3 regions of the Polaromonas sp. P3_B1 genome follow, and region 3 is predicted to be linked to each of the others. Evidence: predicted binding sites of a transcription regulator. Region 3 holds the regulator's gene; each other region holds the start of a gene.
What was found. Region 3 encodes FliA, which starts transcription of late flagellar genes. Its sites were predicted from a motif close to CTAAAGTTTNNNNNNNNNNNGCCGNTA; they were not measured.
Positions count from the first base shown of each region.

Region 1: the regulator FliA is predicted to act here: its motif matches at 1,445-1,471, upstream of AC1DXS_RS17505 (FliC/FljB family flagellin).
Region 2: the regulator FliA is predicted to act here: its motif matches at 1,331-1,357, upstream of flgK (flagellar hook-associated protein FlgK).

Region 1 covers NZ_JBFUGK010000031.1:21,571-27,852, reverse strand. Annotated here, with positions in the region: gene AC1DXS_RS17505 (FliC/FljB family flagellin) at 37-1,347, opposite strand; gene fliE (flagellar hook-basal body complex protein FliE) at 1,506-1,829, opposite strand; gene fliF (flagellar basal-body MS-ring/collar protein FliF) at 2,177-3,904, shown strand; gene fliG (flagellar motor switch protein FliG) at 3,894-4,889, shown strand; gene fliH (flagellar assembly protein FliH) at 4,882-5,643, shown strand; gene fliI (flagellar protein export ATPase FliI) at 5,636-6,282, shown strand, end outside.
Region 2 covers NZ_JBFUGK010000031.1:23-6,304, forward strand. Annotated here, with positions in the region: partial or broken gene AC1DXS_RS17385 (methyl-accepting chemotaxis protein) at 1-450, shown strand, start outside; gene AC1DXS_RS17390 (methyl-accepting chemotaxis protein) at 574-936, shown strand; gene flgK (flagellar hook-associated protein FlgK) at 1,432-3,417, shown strand; gene flgL (flagellar hook-associated protein FlgL) at 3,428-4,645, shown strand; gene AC1DXS_RS17405 (hypothetical protein) at 4,661-5,176, opposite strand; gene AC1DXS_RS17410 (calcium-binding protein) at 5,261-6,282, opposite strand, start outside.
Region 3 covers NZ_JBFUGK010000060.1:4,161-10,442, reverse strand. Annotated here, with positions in the region: gene flhA (flagellar biosynthesis protein FlhA) at 1-221, shown strand, start outside; gene flhF (flagellar biosynthesis protein FlhF) at 218-2,545, shown strand; gene AC1DXS_RS23815 (MinD/ParA family ATP-binding protein) at 2,556-3,248, shown strand; gene AC1DXS_RS23810 (RNA polymerase sigma factor FliA) at 3,285-4,100, shown strand; gene AC1DXS_RS23805 (chemotaxis protein CheW) at 4,834-5,325, shown strand; gene AC1DXS_RS23800 (methyl-accepting chemotaxis protein) at 5,360-6,282, shown strand, end outside.

The DNA.
Region 1 (6,282 bases), on a different contig from region 3:
CAGGCACGCCTCCCGGAGGAAGCGCGCCTTGCGCGATTAACGCAGCAGGGACAGAACGCCCTGGGTCGTCTGGTTGGCCTGGGCCAGCACCGAGGTGCCGGCTTGCTGCAGGATGTTGGCGCGCGTCATGTTGGACACTTCGGTCGCGTAGTCCGCGTCTTCGATGCGCGAACGCGAGGAAGACAGGTTGGTCACCGTGGTGCCCAGGTTGGAGATCACCGAGTCAAAACGGTTTTGCACCGCACCCAGCGAACCGCGCAGGTCGTCCACCACCTTCAGGGCGGCGTCGATCTTCTTGAGCGCGTTGCCGGTGGCGGCACCGGCGAATTCGGCCGTGGGCGTTGCACCGCTCAGGATGATGTCGGTGCCGTCAACCGTGTTGCTGCCGGCGGCGCCGGTGTCGGTCAGCGCGGCCTGGATGCCGGCCAGGCCGTAGTTTTTGCCCTGGATGGAGACGAAGGCGGTCACGGTGCCGGCAGCGTCGGTGCCGACCTTGACGGGCTGGGTCGTCAGGGTCACGGCAGCCGCGACGCCGTTGGCGGGGTCGGTGAAATCGACCGTGGCCGTGTTCAGCGTGACGGCGCCGGTGGCGGGAGCCACGGAAGCCGCGTAGAAGTCGTCACCGCTCTTGACCACCCAGTTGGCCGTCGGGGCGCCCGCGGCGGTCAGCACGTTGTGCAGGGACAGGTTGGAAGCGCTGACCGTGGAGCCGGTGGCCGCGGTCAGGGCCGTGGCGACGGCGCTCAGGTCGGTGGCGACGGGTGCGCCGGCGCCTGGATCGACCGTGAGTGCGGCGGCGCTGACGTTCAGCGCGTTGCTGGCAACCGAGAAGCCCGTCATCTTCAGGCTGGCGGAGTCGATCTGCTTGAGGTTGATGTCGATGGTCTCACCGTCGTTCGCGCCGACCTGGATGCTCAGCTTGTTGTTGGCGGCCAGCACCTTCACGCCGTTGAAGTCGGTCTGTGCCGAGGTGCGGTCGATTTCTTCGAGGCGCTGGGTGATTTCAGCCTGGATGGAGGCTTTGTCGGCGACCGAGTTGGAGCCGTTGGCCGATTGCACGGCCAGTTCGCGGATGCGCTGCAGGTTGCTGTTGATTTCGGTCAGCGCGCCTTCAGTGGTCTGCGCCAGCGAGATGCCGTCGTTGGCGTTGCGCTGTGCGACGGCCAGGCCCTTGATGTTGGCGGTGAAGCGGTTGGCGATGGCCTGGCCGGCCGCGTCGTCCTTGGCGCTGTTGATGCGCAGGCCCGAGGACAGGCGCTGGATCGCGGTGTTCAGCGACGACTGCGACTTGTTGAGGTTGTTCTGCGTGAGCAGGGAAAGCGAGTTGGTATTGATGACTTGGGCCATGAGGGACTCCTGATTACTTGGGTTATGGACTCCGGCTAACTTGCCGTCACGCTGGCCTTGCGGGCCATGACAGTCTGCAAGCCACCGTTGTCCAGCTTATCGGCCGGCTCCGGAAAATCTTTAACCCGCGGCGCAAAATAATTCGCGCCCGTCCCTCATCAGGCCGGCATGTTCATGATTTCCTGGTAGGCCGCGACCACGCGGTTGCGCACCTGCAGGCCCATCTGGAAGCCGATGTTGGCCTTCTGCATGTCGACCATCACGTCGTTGAGCGCCACGCCGGGTTTGCCGAGCTCGAAGGCCTCGGCCTGGCTGTAGGCGTTCTGCTGCGTTTCGCTGATGCGGTCCAGCGATTTTTTGAGCTCGCCGGCGAAGCCCCCGGTGGCGGCGGCGGCCTCGCCGCCTTGCGCCGCGGACGGCGCCGACGCCTGGGCCAGCGCGCGCATTTGCTGCAGCACGGACTCGATCGAAGAAATGGCCATGGTGTTTCTTTCAGGCGCGTGCGCCCTGTTGGATGACGGCCTGAAGCGTAGCGGCCGGGCACACGCGCGCATCAGGCCAAAAGACGGCAAAAGCCCCGGCTATTCAGCCGATAGGGAAGCCGGGCCGGCTCTGACAATTCCTCCCAGGGACCAGCCCGCACATGCCCGCATGACAGCCGCCAGTCGCCAGTCGCCAGTCGCCCTTGCACTTTCGCCTTTGAATAAGACCTGTTGTATGTCCACCGTTGATTCGGCCACCGCGCCCTTCGCACATCGCCGGCCTCCACCCAGCCTTCGCTTCATCGCCGCCCCTGCATGCGGCATGACGGCCGTTGCCGGGTGACCCCATGAGCTCCGCCGCACCGGGCGCAGGCACGTCCCTGCCCAAGGCGCCGCCATGGCTGGCGCAGCTGCGCGCCGCCCCGCGCCTGCCGCTGATGGTGGGCGCCTCGGCCGCGGTGGCCGCCATCGCGGCGCTGTGGCTGTGGAGCCGCGCACCGGACTACGGTGTGCTCTACAGCAACCTGTCCGACCGCGACGGCGGCGCCATCATCGCCTCGCTGCAGCAGATGAACATTCCCTACAAGTTCACCGAGGGCGGCGGCGCGCTGCTGGTGGCGGCCAACAAGGTGCCCGAGGCGCGCCTGCGTCTGGCCGCCCAGGGACTGCCCAAGGGCGGCACCGTCGGCTTTGAACTGATGGACGCGCAGAAGTTCGGCACCAGCCAGTTCGCCGAGCAGGTCAACTACCAGCGCGCCCTCGAAGGCGAACTCGCGCGTTCCATCAACGCCATTTCCGCCGTCGAGTCGGCGCGCGTGCACCTGGCGCTGCCCAAGCCGTCGCTGTTCGTGCGCGACCAGAAGAAACCCAGCGCCTCGGTGGTGCTGAGCCTGCACCGCGGCCGCAGCATCGACGAGGGCCAGGTCAGCGCCATCGTGCACCTGATCTCCAGCAGCGTGCCCGAGCTCTCGGCCAAAAGCATCACCGTGGTCGACCAGGCCGGCAACCTGCTGTCGGCGGCCAACGCCGGCGCGCGCGGGCTGGACGTGAGCCAGCTCAAGTACACGCAGGAAATAGAACAGGGCTACATACGCCGCATCGAGGCCATCCTGCAGCCCATCCTGGGCGCGGGCAATGTGCATGCGCAGGTGGCGGCCGACATCGACTTTTCCGTCGTCGAGAACACCGACGAAAAATACCGGCCCAACCAGGAGCCGGGCAGTGCCGCCATCCGCAGCCAGCAGTCCAGCGAATCCAGTCAAGGAAGCGGCGGCCCGGCCACCGGCGTGCCCGGCGCATTGACCAACCAGCCGCCGCCCGAGCCGGTGGCGCCCATCACGGCGCCGGCGCAAACCAAACAGGCAAGCCCGCCAGGCGCCGCGCCCGCGGCCCAGCTCAAAATGAGCGCCGAACTCGGCTCCGCCGGCGCCTCGCCGCGCGCAGCAGGCATCAGTGGAAATTCGCGCAAGGACGTCACCACCAACTACGAGGTGGACCGCTCCATACGCCACACGCAGCAGGGCGCGGGCGGCATCAAGCGCCTGTCGGTCGCGGTGGTGGTCAACTACCGCGGCGCAACCGGTGGCGGCGGCGCGGGAAAGCGCGCGGCCCTGACGGCCGCCGAGCTCGAGCAGGTCCGCAACCTGGCGCGCCAGGCCATGGGCTTCAGCGCCGAGCGCGGCGACTCGCTCAACGTGGTCAACAGCCTCTTCGCCTCCGACGCCGATACACCCGAGCTGCCGCTGTGGCGCCAGCCCGAGAGCATCGAGATCGCCAAGTCATCGGGCAAGTACTTGCTGCTCGGGCTGCTGGCGCTCTACCTCTGGCTGGCCGTGCTGCGGCCGCTGCTGCGCAAGCACCTGCAGCCATCGCCGGCGGCGTATGCGGCCAGTGCGGACGGGGAAACTTCCGGCGAAGCGGCCGACGAACAGGCGCAGGCCCTGAGCCGGGAAGAGCAGGAACGGCGCAAGCAACGGCACCAGGCGGATCTTCAGTACGCCCAGGAAATGGCGAACACCGAACCCGCCATGGTGGCCATGCTGATCAAACACTGGACGGAAAAGCATGGTGGATGAAGGCACGCGCAAAAGCGCCATTTTGTTGATGTCGCTGGGCGAGGCCGGCGCCGGCAGCGTGCTGCAGCATCTTCCGCAGCATGTGGTCCAGACCCTGGGCAAGGCCATGGCGGGCCTGGCGCAAGTCAGGCGCGACGAAGTCAGCGAGGTGCTGCGCGAGTTCCGCGAGGAAACCGAGCAGTACTCGGCCACGCACGTGGACGCCGGCAGCTACCTGCGCGCCGTGCTCAACAAGGCCCTGGGCAACACCCGCGCGGCCGACCTGCTGGAAAGCATTTCCCAGCCCGACAGCTCGACCAGCGGCATAGACCGCCTGAACCAGCTCGAAGCGACCGAGGTCGTCGAGCTGATCCGCGACGAGCATCCGCAGATCATCGCCACCTTGCTGGTGCACCTGGACCGCGACAAGGCCGCCGAGGTGCTGGAGCAGCTGCCCGAGCGCGTGCGCCATGACGCCGTGCTGCGCGTGGCCACCTTCGGCGGCGTGCAGCCGGCGGCGCTGAAAGAGCTGACCGACGTGCTCACCGACATGCTGTCCGGCGAGGGTGTCAAGCGCAGCCGCCTGGGCGGCATACGCGCGGCCGCCGAGATCGTCAACATGATGAGCAGCGCACAGGAGGAAAGCGTCATCAAGCACGTGCGCGAGCATGACGAAGCGCTGGCGCAGAAGATGATCGACGAGATGTTCCTCTTCGAGAACCTGCTCGATCTCGAGGACCGCAGCGTGCAATTGCTGCTCAAGGAAGTCGAATCGGAATCGCTGATCGTCGCGCTCAAGGGCGCGCCCATGGAGCTGCGCGACAAATTCCTCAAGAACATGTCGCAGCGCGCCGCCGAAATGCTGCGGGAAGACATCGAGATGCGCGGCCCGGTACGCGTGTCGCAGGTCGAGGCCGAGCAAAAAGGCATCCTGCAGATCGTGCGCCGCCTGGCCGATGCGGGCGAGATCGTGCTCGGCGGCCAGGGCAACGACTCCTATGTATAACAAGCCCGCCAACACTCCGGCAGCACGGTCCGGGCCGCCTTTCGCGCGCCGCGCCAACGGCGCCAAGGAAGCGCTCACCGCCTGGGAACGCTGGGAGATGACAGCCATCGGGCAAGAGCCGGTTTCACCGGCCGCCCTGCCCCCCGAACCCAAGCCGGCGCCCGTGGTCGCGCCGCTCAAACCCGAAGTGCTGATCAACGACGTCGAGCTGGCACAGCTGCGCCTGCAGGCCCTGCAGGCCGGTGAGGCCGAAGGCTTTCGCCAGGGCTACGCCCAGGGCCGTACGCAGGGCCGCGCCGACGCCATGGCCGAAGTGCAGGCCGAAGCGCGGCAGCTGCGCGCGCTGGCGCAAACCCTGCCCGACGCGCTGCGCGGCGCCGAAAACGAGATCGCCCAGAACCTGCTGGCGCTGGCGCTGGACATCGCGCGCCAGGTGTTGGGCCAGGCGCTGGCACTCGACAGCGGCGCCATCCTGCCGGTGGTGCGCGAGCTGCTGCAGGCCGAGCCGGCATTGAGCGGCGCGCCGCAGCTGGTGCTGCACCCCGACGACGCGGCCCTGGTGCAGCAGCACCTGGCCGAAGATTTACAGGCCGCCGGCTGGCGCATACGCAGCGACGCCGCCTGCCAGCGCGGCGGTTGCCGCGTGCTGGCGGCCAGCGGCGAGCAGGACGCAAGCATTCCCGGCCGCTGGGAGCGCGTCACCGCGGCCCTGGTCAAGACCGCCATGCACACCCCCACCCTTGTCCATGGTTGAGCAAAGCGCCGCCACTGCCGCTGCCCCCCCGTTGCGCGCCTGGCACAGTGTGCTCGACGACGCACGCAGCGCAGTCGCGCAAAGCGTGCCGGTGCGCAGCTACGGCCGGCTCACGCGCGCCGTCGGGCTGGTGCTCGAAGCCGTCGGCCTGCGCCTGCCCGTCGGCAGCGACTGCCTGATCGAGCTGCCGCCCGGCTACCCGCAAAAAACCGCCGAAGCTGAAGTGGTGGGTTTTTCCGGCGACCGCATCTTTTTGATGCCGCAAAGCGAGGTCGACGGCCTGCTGCCCGGCGCACGCGTCTATGCGCTGGACTCGCCCACGGGCCATGCCGGCGGCCTGGGGCCGCGCACCAAACGGCTGCCGGTGGGCGCCGGCATGCTGGGCCGTGTGGTCGATGCCGCCGGCCGGCCGCTGGACGGGCGCGGCCCGCTGGACTTCACACGCGAGGTGCCGCTGGCCGCCAAGCCCATCAACCCGCTGAGCCGCGCACCGATCGACAGCGTGCTCGACGTCGGCGTGCGCGCCATCAACGCGCTGCTGACCGTGGGGCGCGGCCAGCGCATGGGCCTGTTCGCCGGCTCCGGCGTCGGCAAAAGCGTGCTGCTGGGCATGATGGCGCGCTACACCAGCGCCGACGT
Region 2 (6,282 bases), on a different contig from region 3:
GGTCGCCGAAGCCGGCAAGACCAGGTCGAGGAGGGCAGCAGCCAGGTCGCCGAAGCCGGCAAGACCATGGACGAGATTGTCGACAGCGTTAAACGCGTGACCGACATCATGGCCGAGATCACCGCGGCCAGCCAAGAGCAGACTTCCGGCATCGAACAGATCAACCAGGCGATCACGCAGATGGATCAGGTCACGCAGCAGAATGCGGCGCTCGTTGAGCAAGCTGCGGCCGCGGCTTCGTCGCTGCAGGAGCAGGCCGGCGGGTTGTCGGACGCGGTCAGTGTCTTCAAGCTGGAGGACGGTGTTGTGCCGCAGAACCCGCAGCCCACGCCGCGCGCGGCCAATCCTGTCCGCCCGATGTCAACGCCGAAGCAACCACCCCAGGCCCGGCAGGCCATCGCGCCTCCGCTGGCGGCCGGCGCGGCCGGTGGCAGCTGGGAAACCTTTTAAGGCATCCCGGAAAGAAACCTCAAGTTTTGCCAGGACAGGCCGATAAGCAGGGGGAGGCGTGCCGTGGGCAGAGCCTTTCCTGCAAGCCATTGGCCCAACACCATTGATTTCCAAGGAGTGCGCATGCACGCGACCACAAGCCATCCGGTATCCCATGTTGAAACTTCGCCGGGCGCCACATCCGGCACCGGCCCATTGCCGCCTGAAAAAATCGCCGATCTCATCGGCATGATCGACGGCATCGCGCTGCGTACCCGCGCACTGGCCCACGCGGCGGCCGAAGCCGCCCACGCGGGCGAGCAGGGCCGGGGTTTTGCCCTGATGGCCGCCGAAGTCAAAAGCCTGGCCCAGCGCAGCGCAGCGGCGGTCCGGGAAATCAAGGGCCTGATTGGCGACTCGGTGTACAAGGCCGGCCAGGCCGAGGAAGAGCGCCGGCAGCAGTTTGAGGAACGCGCCAAGCGGTGGCAACGCTCGCTGACGGCTTGAGCCGGGTCTTGCTCCCTCTCCCTCGGGGAGAGGGCAGGGGCTGAGCGCTGCGGCTCCGGATGCGCCTGCGCGCATCTGGACAGCGCGAAGAAGCCCAGGCTCTGCCTGGGCTGCGGTCTGCAAGACAGGGCCGGCGGCGTACCAAACATTAGCCATCTCTCCAGACCCGGAGAGCCCTCACCCTAACCCTCTCCCAGAGGGAGAGGGAATGGGGATGGGGAAAAGAGCGCGCGTGCGTGGCATTTGTGTCTTGCTCCCTCTCCCCCTGGGAGAGGGTAGGGGTGAGGGCCAGCGGCATACGAAACATGAGCCACCCCTCCAGACCAGGAGAGCCCTCACCCTAACCCTCTCCCAGGGGGATAGGGAACAAGAAGGCACTTGATTGGAAATAAAGCTCAAGTTCCTCCAGGCCCAGCCGTTATCTCTCTGTATATAGACATCCATGATGCGCCACCCGCATTCCCCAGGGGAGCGCCGCCGTGAAAGACCCGATTTATGTCCAATAGCATGTTTTACACCGGGCTGAGCGGCCTCAACGCCGCCCAGGCCGCGCTGGTGACCACCGGCCACAACACCGCCAACGTCAACACGCCCGGCTACAGCCGCCAGTCCGCGCAGGTCGCGACAGCCGGTGGCGTGTACCGCGCCAGCGTCGGCTTCTTCGGCAGCGGCGCCAAGGTGGTCGACGTGACCCGCAGCTACGACGCCTACCTGGCCTCGCAGCTCAACCAGGCGCAGTCGCTGAACCAGTCGCTCACGACCTACTACACGCAGATCAGCCAGATCGACAACCTGCTGGCCAACCAGAAGGCGGGCCTGGCGCCGCAGCTGCAGTCGCTGTTCACCAACATCCAGGCGGTGGCCAACACGCCGGCCGACCCTGCCGCGCGCCAGCAGCTGATCAGCTCCGCGCAGGCCGCGGCCAACCAGTTTCGTTCCATGGACCAGTACCTGAGCGGCCTGAACAACACGACCAACGACCAGATCTCGGGCACCGTCGACCAGATCAACAGCTATGCCGAGCAGATCGCCAGCCTCAACAAACAGGTGGCCCTGCTCAGCAATGCTTCTGGCGGCCAGGCCCCCAACGACCTGCTGGACCAGCGCGACCAGCTGGTGAACCAGCTCGGCTTGCTGGTGGGCACCAAGCTGGTGGTGCAGGACGGCGGCCAGTACAACATTTCCATCGGCAACGGCCAGTCGCTGGTGCTGGGCGACAGTGCCGCCAAACTCGCGGCGGTGCGCTCGGCCGCCGACCCCAGCCGCATGGCTGTCGCCGTGGTCAACGCGGCCGGCGTGGCGGTGCAGATGCCCGACAGCATGCTCAGCGGTGGCATGCTCGGCGGGCTGATGCAGTTCCGCAGTGAAACCCTGGCCCCCGCGCAGAACGCGCTGGGCCGCATCGCGATCGCGCTGTCGGACGCCTTCAACAGCCAACACAAGCTGGGCGTCGATTTGAATGGCGTGCTCGGCACCAACTTCTTCTCGCAGGCCAGCCCCAGCGTGTTGTCGAACAGCCGCAACACCGGCAACCTGGTGCTCACGCCAACGTTCTCCAACACCAGCCAGCTCACCACCAGCGACTACCGCCTGGACGTGGGCGCCGGCCCCAGCTACACGCTGACGCGCCTGTCGGACAACCAGGTGATACCGATGACCGCCGGCTTCCCGGGCGCCGCGCCCGCCAACACCACGACCTTTGACGGCGTCACGCTGACACTGGCCAGCGGCGCCGGCACGCCCGGCGATTCGTTTTTGATCCAGCCCACGCGCACCGGCGCGCGCGACCTCACGGTGCTGGTCAGCGACCCGGCCAAAATCGCGGCGGCTTCGCCCATCGTGACCGGCAACACGGCGGCCAACCAGGGCAGCGGCAAGATCAGCGCCGGCAAGGTGGACGCGGCCTACCCCGCCACGCCGCTGGCCGCGAAGGTGACGCTCACTTACGATGCGGCCACCAACCAGCTGTCGGGCTTCCCGGCCGGCGCGTCCGTCACCGTGACGCGCGCCGACGGCACGCCCGACCCGGCCAGCCCGTATGCGCCCGGCGCCTCCGTCAGCTACACACCGGGCGCGACTTTCAGTTTTAACGGCATCAGCCTCACGATCAGCGGCGCGCCGGCCAACGGCGACAGCTTTACCGTCGACAAAAACACCGGCGGTATCTCCGACGGCAGCAACGCGCTGCTGCTGGGCGCGCTGCAGAACAAAAAAACCATGGGCGGCGGCACGGCCAGTTTTACCGACTCGTACGCGCAGCTGGTCAGCAGCGTCGGCAACAAGGCCAGGCAGATCCAGATCGCCGGCACGGCGCAGACCAGCCTGGCCACGCAGATACGCTCGGCCCAGCAGTCGGTCTCCGGCGTCAACCAGGACGAGGAAACCGCCAACCTGCTGATGTTCCAGCAGATGTACCAGGCCAATGCCAAGGTCATACAGACGGCATCGACCATGTTTGACGCGGTCCTCGGGATCAACTAAGGAGCCCATGATGCGTATCAGCACCCAGTCTTTTTATGAACAAAGCCAGAGCGCCATGGGTTCGCAACAAAGCAGCCTGCTGCGCGTGCAGCAGCAAATCGGCGCCATGACCAAAATCCTCGCGCCCTCGGACGACCCGCTGGGCGCCACACGCGCACTCGCGGTTTCGCAGTCCATCGCGCTCAATTCGCAGTACGCCACCAGCCGCAAGCAGGCCGAGCAGATGCTTTCGCTCGAAGAGAACTCCCTGCAAAGCGTGACCACCGTGCTGCAGAACGTCAAAAGCCTGCTGGTCGAGGCCGGCAACGGCACCATGACCGACGCCGACCGCGCCACCCTGGCCACCACCTTGCAAAGCGCGTTTGACCAGTTGCAGGGCCTGGCCAACACCGACGACGGCAACGGCCAGTTTTTGTTTGCCGGCTTCAAGACGGGCAGCCCACCTTTTGTGAAACAGCCCGACGGCAGCATCCTCTATGCCGGCGACCAGGGCCAGCGCCTGATGCAGGTCGACGTCTCGCGCCAGATGGCCGGCAGCGACGACGGCCGCAGCATTTTCCAGAGCGTGCAGGGCGGTGCGGGTTATGTCACCCAGGCCCAGGCCGGCAACACCGGCAGCGGCGTGTTCGGCGCGACCTCGGTGACCAACATCGCCGACCCCAACTACGGCAAAGACTTCGTCATCACCTTCACCACGCCCACCACCTACCAGGTCGACACCAACACCGTGCCGCCGGTGGCCATCGTGCCCTCCACCACCTTCACCGCCGGCAGCCCCATCCAGTTCGGCGGCCTGCAGCTGAGCATCACCGGCACGCCCGCGGCCGGCGACAGCTTCCATGCTTCCACCGCGAAGAACGCCGGCACCGACGTCTTCGCCGCCATCAGCGACGCCATCACCGCGCTGCGCTCTCCGGTCGACGGCGCCGGCCCCGCCGCGCAGTCCAAGGTGCTCAACGCCTTGAGCACCGCCAACCGCAAAATCACCAACGCCCACGACAACGTGCTCACGGTGCGCGCCTCGGTCGGCACCCGCCTGCAGGAACTAGACGCCCTGGGCGACACCGGCGACAGCCGCGCCCTCTACGACAAAAGCTACCTCTCAGACCTGCAGGACCTGGACTACGCCAGCGCGATTGCCGAGTTCTACCAACGCCAGACCGCACTGCAGGCCAGCCAGCAGACTTTTGTGCGGATTCAGCAGATTGCTTTGTTTAACTACCTGTAGGCGGGGTAGTTTCGATCAGCTGGAAATAGCCTGGGCGGCCGCGCGGAACAATCTCAGCACCAGAACGAAAAAAGCCGCGGCCACCAGACCACCGACGCCGGCTTGCATCCAGAAGTCGGTGGTCAAGCTGCAGCTTTCAAGCTGAAAGGCCTTCGCGAGTGCAGACCCCACGGGGCCGGCTTTGCAAAATTCCTCCTGCGGGTTGTGAAGCAAGGCTGCAATCGCCAGAAAAAAAGCAAACGCTTGGGATAGCTCAATGGCCATCATGTCGGCCAGTGTTGGCCTTTTGCTGCTCAGTACGGCGATGACCAGGCAGATCGCCATGCCTATCACCACGGCCAGCAAGGCCGCAACAATCATTTCGGGCGATGTGACCAAACCAGGAAAGCGTGTGAACACCAACGTCAGCTCTACTTGAGGTAGCAGGCATAAGGATGCGAACGTCACGATGCCTGGCGTTAGCAACAGCGCCAGGCCCATGAAAAACAGCGGCTTGAGTGGCCCGGTGGGGCTATCTGGAGGTTTCGCCATGATCGATTCTTTCCCTTTTTCTTGGATTCAAGCGCTAGCTTGCTCCGGTTCTGAGTTCCCGGAGCGAGTCTTTCGCACGCGAGCCTAGTGCCAGTTTGCCGCCAACACCGGCGCGAGCGCCGTTTGCTGTGAAGCCGTCAAGCTGGTCTGGCCCATGGCCGGCGGCGCGAAGGCTGCCATGGCGCTCACCAGCTTGTCCACGTCGGTGTGCTGCAACACCTTGCCGTCGCCGCTCTTGACCTGCTCGACATGGTAGGGATCGCCCAGGTACCAGTTCTGCACGATGGCTTTGTCGGCCGTGCCGATGATGCTTACTTCCAGATCGTTGCCGGTGTGGCGGAACCACAGCTGGTCGTTGGCGATGCCGGCGCCGAAGGACAGCACGTCGGTGTTGCCTGCGGTGGCGTCGTTTTCAACAATGCGGTCTTGAGCCATGCCGCGGTAGGCCACATACGTATCGCTACCGCCGCCACCGGCCAGGGTGTTGTTGCCGGCATTGCCGCCGAGCACATTGGCGAGGGCATTGCCCGTGCCGTTGATGGCGGTGCTTCCTGTCAGCGTGAGGTTTTCGACATTGGCGCCCAGCGTATAGCTGACGCTGGCCTGCACGGTATCGCTTCCTTCACCGGCCAATTCGGTCACCACGTCACCCGCGTCATCCACGAAGAAACGGTCATTGCCCAGGCCGCCCACCAATTGGTCCGCGCCCTGGCTCAGCAGGGGAACGTCGCCGGGCCAGGTTTGCGTGCCACCCGTGAGCCAGCTTTGCTGGATGGGATGGAACACAAAGGTGTCGAGGTCCAGCAGGCGCGCGTCAGTGAGGCCATTCAAGCCAATGCTGCCGTCGGCAAAATACAGGCGGGTGTCCGCATCGGACACGGTCACCATCGCGCTTTCACTCTGCCCCGCCGGCAGACCCGCAATACGGGTGAAGGTATAGGTACCCAAGTCCTGGTCAATCGTCTGGCTATAGTCCGCTAGCTTCCCGTTCAAGTAGATGCGGTCCCCTGACGCAACAAGGTTGCTGGCGTCCATCTGGCTGCCCGGAGTGACATACACCTTGACAGGATTGATACCGTTTTTGACCGTCAAGGACTGGCCTGCCG
Region 3 (6,282 bases):
AGCCGGGCCTGGCCGACAGGCTGCTGCGCGAAGCCCAGCAGGCCATGGACCGCCAGGCCGGGCTGGGCCTGGCGCCGGTGCTGGTGGTGCAGCACCCGCTGCGCGTGCTGCTGGCGCGCTTCCTTCGCCGCAGCCTGCCGCAGCTCAAGGTGCTGTCGCACGCTGAGATACCCGACACCCGCACCATCCAGGTGACCGCCACGATTGGAGCCACGACGTGAACAGCCGCAGCAGCAACGCCACCGAACAGACCTGCCGGATCGTCGCGCCTTCGAGCCGCGAGGCCTTGCGCCTGGTGCGCGAAAAACTGGGCCCCGATGCGGTGGTGCTTTCGAACCGCGTGACGGTCGATGGCGTGGAAGTCGTCGCGGCGCTCGAGGAGTTTGCCGCCACCTCCCTACCCGAACCCGCGCCGGCTGTGGTGGCCACGCCCGCCCCGGTCGAAAGCGACCCCGTGTTGCGCGAAATCCATTCCATGCGCGGCATGATCGAAGAGCAACTCGCCGGCATGGCATGGAACGACAAGCAGCGTCGCGACCCGGTGCGCGGCCATTTGCTGCGCACCCTGCTGGGCGCGGGTTTCAGCGCACGCCTGGCCAAGGACATCCTGCAGGACCTGCCCACGGGCCAGGGCCAGGCGCAGGGCATGGACTATGCGAAGGCCGAGCTCGCGCGCCGCATGCCGCTGCTCGAGGACGAAGGCGCGCTGTTGGACGAGGGCGGCGTCTATGCGCTGATGGGCCCGACCGGCGTGGGCAAGACCACCACCACGGCCAAGCTCGCGGCGCGCTGCGTGATGCGCTTCGGCGCCGACAAGCTGGCGCTGGTCACCACCGACAGCTACCGCATAGGTGCGTACGAGCAGTTGCGCATCTACGGCCAGATCCTGGGCGTGTCGGTGCATGCGGTGAAAGACGCGGCCGACCTGGACCGGGTGCTGGCCGGCCTGCGCGACAAGCACATGGTGCTGATAGACACCGTGGGCATGAGCCAGCGCGACCGCGCGGTGGCCGGGCAGATCGCCATGCTGTGCGGCGCGAGCCGGCCCGTCAAGCGGCTGCTGCTGCTCAATGCCTCCAGCCACGGCGACACCTTGAACGAAGTGGTGCAGGCCTACCGCCACGGCGAGAAGGCCGATGGCGCAACGGATGGGCAGTGGGACCTCGCGGGCTGCATCTTCACCAAGGTCGACGAGGCCACGCACCCCGGCGCGCTGATCGACATGGCGATACGCCACCAGCTGCCGGTGCATTACATCTCCAGCGGCCAGCAGGTGCCCGAGCACCTGGCGCCGGCTGACGGCCAGGCCCTGGTCGACAGCGTGTTCCAGGCCCGAAGCCGCAGCGCGCTGTTTGTGCCCGGCGAGTCCGACCTGGAAGACAAACCCGCGGCAGGCGGCGATGAGGCGCAGGCCGCCAGCGAGCGCCTGCGCGCGCAATGCCGGCAACTGATCAATGCCTTGACGCACAACGCGCAGGCGCTGGCCGCCAACGCGGCAGCGCTGTCGCAGGGCGGCATAGGTTTTGAGGAAACGCGTGCGCTGTGGCGCCGGCTTTGCGACCCCGCAGGTGCCGGCGACGCGCAGAGTGTCTCGCAGATGCTGCTGTCCCAGGCGATTGAGGGCAGTGCCGCGCTGTGCGGCGACCATGTGCTGGCCGTGGCCGGTGAGGCGCGCGGGAGCGAAGCAGCGCCAGGGCTGGGCAGCACGCTGCTGCTGTCGGACCGCACGGGCAAGGTGTTTGCGGTGCCACTGCAGGGCGATGCGGATTCTGCGCAGCCCGCCGGCTGGGCGCTGCAGCCCGCGCTCGGCAAAACCGTGGTCCACCTGTTCGCGCAGGTGCCCGAGGCCGGTTTGATCCGGCAGTGGCAAGCCGAGGGGCGCGCCTGGGCGGCGGCCGGCGGCTCGGCCATGCGCATGGTTGACCCGGAGACCGGCGCGCGCGGCACACTGGGCCGCTTGGCTGCGGGCCTGGATTTCGGCCCGGCCCAGCCCGTGGTGTATCGCAAGAAGGCGGCCCTGATGTCGGTGGCCGAGGCGCGTGTCAGCCTGCGGCCCGAACTGGGTGAGATGGCCCCCGGCACGCAGCCGCCCTTGCCGGTGCTGCGCTGCGTGGTCAGGCGCATGGTCGATGCGCACAGCGGCAAGCTGCTGGCGCACAGCTACGTGCTGGCCGGCGAGGGCCTGCGCGTCCCGGCCCACAGCCTGGCGCAGTGGCCCAGCTGGCGCAGCGCCGCCGAACCGTATTTCAAACTGCTGGGCCAGGGCTTCAGCCAGCTCGATGCGGCTGCTGCACCCGCGCGCCGGCTGATTGCCGGCCGCGCCTGCGCCACCGTCTTTTTGCTGCAGGGCCTGCGGGACGCCTGGGCCGATACGGCACGCGCGGCGCTCGCGCAACTGGCGGGGCGCGCGCCGAAAGCGGGCCGGCCCGTGCCGGCCGCCGTACTGCTCGAAGGCCTGGGCAAGCTGCTGGTGTTGCTCGACGCGCTGGAGACGGAAGGCATGGCCGCGCCGTCCCCCGCGCACCTGCCCGCCGCGCGCGGCTGAGGATGAAACCGTGAAGACACCGGGCAGCGACCAGGCCGACGGGCTCAGGCGCCTCATGGCGAACAGCCCGGGCCGGCTGCTGGCTTTTGTGGGCGGCGCGCCCGGCGTGGGCGTGAGCAGCATCACCATGAACATCGCGGCGGCGCTGGCCCGGCTGGGCCAGGACGTTCGCCTGCACGATGAGCGCGGCGATGCGCCGCAAGCGTATGCGCGCAGCCAGGGCCGGCTGGTGCTGGTGGATGCGCGGCTGGACGGCGAGGGCCTGCTCTCGCCGCTGGCGGCCCGGGCCGACGACGTGGTGGTGCTGCTGCGGCCGCAGGTGGAAGCCATCACGGCCGCCTATGCCTGCATCAAGCGGCTGCAGCAGGCGCACGCGCTGCAGCGCATGCGCGTGCTGGTCAACCATGCGATGGATGAGGGTGATGCCGCCCGCATCTTGGCCAACCTGGCCAGCGTCGCGCGCGGCTACCTCGGGCTGGCGCTGGAGCCGGCCGGCTGCATACGCGAGGACGTGCAGCTGGCGCAGGCGCGCTGGCTCAACATGAGCGTGGTGCAAGCCTTCCCGGGCAGCCCGGCCGCGCTGGACGTCGATGCGCTTGCCGCCGATTTGCTGCGCTGGCCGGTGCCTTCGGAACGCCAGGAATCACCTTCGGGGCCTGCGCCCCGGGAGCGGTCCCCGGCGGTGTCCCGCGCCGCCGCCTGATCTCTCTACCGTTCAAGAAGCAGGAGGAATCCTTCCATGTACACCCCCCAGGGAAAGATGGCCCAGTCCGCGCCGGAACTGCTGGCCCAGCACGCGCCGCTGGTGCGCAGGCTGGCGCTGCAGCTGATCGCCAGGCTGCCGGCCAGTGTGGAGCTGGACGACCTGATTCAGGTCGGCATGATGGGCCTGCTGGACGCCGCCGAAAAATACCAGGACGACCAGGGCGCGAAGTTTGAAACCTACGCGAGCCAGCGCATACGCGGCGCCATGCTCGACGAGCTGCGCGCCAACGACTGGGTGTCGCGCGGCCTGCGCAAGTCCTCGCGCAGCGTGTCCATGGCGGTGCGCGCGCAGGAGCAGAAGCTGGGCCGCGCGCCCAGCGAAAGCGAAATCGCCCAGGCCATGGAGCTGCCCCTGGCGGCCTACCAGCAACTGCTGCAGGAGATACACGGCTGCCAGCTTGTGTATTACGAAGACTTTGAGCGCGGCGACAGCGAGAACGGCGAGAGCAGTTTTCTGGACCGGCAAGACCACGGCGACCGCGTGCTGGCCGACGAGCCGCTCACGCAGCTGCTGCAGGGCGACTTCCGGCGGCAACTCATCGCCGCCATCGGTGAACTGCCCGAGCGCGAGCAGTTGCTGCTGAGCCTTTATTACGACGAAGAGCTGAACCTGCGCGAGATAGGCGCGGTGCTCGACGTGACCCAGTCACGCGTCTGCCAGCTGCACAGCCAGGCCATCAGCCGGCTGCGCGCCGGCCTGGCGGAGGTGCTGGGGTTGGAGGTGGCGCCGCGCAAGCCCGCAGCGGCGCCGGCTGCCGCCCGCCCCCGGGTTGCGAGGGTTATGTTGTGAGGTGTCTGCTCTTGCCCTCTGCATGGGCTTGCTGGCCGGGGGTTGCCCGGCGGCAAGTAACTTTCTTTTGCTTCGCCAAAAGAAAGTCACCAAAGAAAAGGCGACCCGCAGTCTGGGTCCCCTGCGCTGCGCTACGGGGCAACCTGCGGTGCTCGAGCCAAGCGGGGTCAAAAACAACTCGCCTGCGGCTCAAACACGTTTTTGCCCTGATCCGCTTGTCTCTGCGCTCCTCGGCCCAGCCAGGACGGGGCAATCGGGAGCGGGGACAAAAAACAAGGACACGCCGTGGCGTGTCCTTGTTTGGGTATTCGGGGTTCTGTCTTCGGCTGTTTGGCTGTTGGTAGTCGGGCCCCTTGTGTATGCGCCGAGGAGCGCAGGTCCAGACGGATAAGGGCAAAAACGTGTTTGAGCGCAGCGAGTTGTTTTTGACCCCGTCTGGGCCGAGCACCGCAGGCTGCCCCGTAGCGCAGCGGAGGGGACGCAGACACCAGGGTCGCCTTTTCTTTTGCTTACTTTTCTTTTGGCGAAGCAAAAGAAAAGTGAGTTGCCGCCGGGCAACCCCCGGCCAGCAGAACCAAGAAGAGGGCGGTGAAGGGAGGAAGGAGGAGAGGGGAGAGCACGCTCAGCCGGCGCAAGACCCGGCCCCCAAACTTAAGTTTTCATCAGGCCAGTCGATAGATGAACGATAGATAAAAGATAGATAAAGACATCCATTCATTCCAAAGGAATCCGTATGCACGAAACAAACAGCAGCCCCGCCGCAGCCGGTAAATCACTCGAATTCCTGGCCTTCAGGCTGGGCCGGGAAGAGTACGGCGTGGACATCCAGAGAGTGCAGGAGCTGCGCGGCTACGACACGGTCACGCGCATCGCCAATGCGCCCGAACACATCAAGGGCGTGGTCAACCTGCGCGGCATCATCGTGCCGATTGTGGACATGCGCATCAAGTTCAATCTCGGCACGCCCAGCTACGACCAGTTCACCGTGGTGATCATCCTGAACATCGCCAGCCGGGTGATGGGCATGGTGGTGGACAGTGTGTCGGACGTGATCACGCTGGAATCCGACCAGGTCAGGCCCGCACCCGAAATGGGCGCGCTGCTGGACACCGAATACCTCATTGGCCTGGGCACGCTGGACGAGCGCATGCTCATCCTGGTCGACATCGACAAGCTCATGTCCAGCAGCGACATGGCCCTGATCAACACCGCCGCCGCGCAATAAGCGGCCGTCCCCTATTTGTTCTGGAGTTTTCATCATGTTCTTAGGCAATATCTCCATCGGCAAGCGTCTGGCCGCCGTGGTCGGCCTCATTCTTGCGCTGTTTGTGACGAGCAGCGTGCTCGCGGTCTTCAAGCTCAGCCAGCTGGGCGAGGAAATCAAGACCATGGTCGAGAAAAATGTGAAGACCGAGCGGGCCGGTTCCGACTGGCTGCGCCACACCACCGCGGGCATACAGCGCGCCGCGGCCATCGCCAAGAGCAGCGACGCCAGCCTGATTCCGTATTTCGCGCCGGCGTCCGAAACCTCGATCAAGAACACCAATGAGCTGCAGAAATTCCTGGAGCAGCAGATGGACACGCCCGAGAAAAAGCAGCTGTTCGACAAGGTGGGCGAGCTGCGCAAGATCTACCTGGCCGCACGCGAGGACGTCAGCAAGGCCAAGCAGGCGGGGGACCTTGAAGGCGCGAACCGCGTTTTTACCGAGCGCTTTGAGCCCACCTCGCGCGCCTACCTGGCCGGCGTGCAGAAAATGGTCGACACCGAACGCCAGCTGCTCGACGAAGCCGCGCAGCGCAGCGAGGACTTGCGCGCGAGGATCAGCCTGCTGCTGGTCGTCTGCAGCGTGTTCTCGCTGGGCCTGGGCGCCTTGCTGGCCTGGCTGCTGGCGCGCAGCATCACCCGGCCCCTGTCGCATGCGGTGCAGGTGGCACGCGCGGTCGCGTCGGGCGACCTGACCAGCCGGATTGAGGTGGAGAGCCAGGACGAAACCGGCCAGCTCATGCAGGCGCTGAAAGACATGAACGACAGCCTGGTGGGCATCGTCGGCAATGTGCGCAGCGGCACGGACACGATTGCCACGGCCAGCAGCGAGATCGCGGCAGGCAACCATGATTTGTCGTCACGCACCGAACAGCAGGCGAGTTCGCTCGAAGAAACCGCTGCTTCCATGGAAGAGCT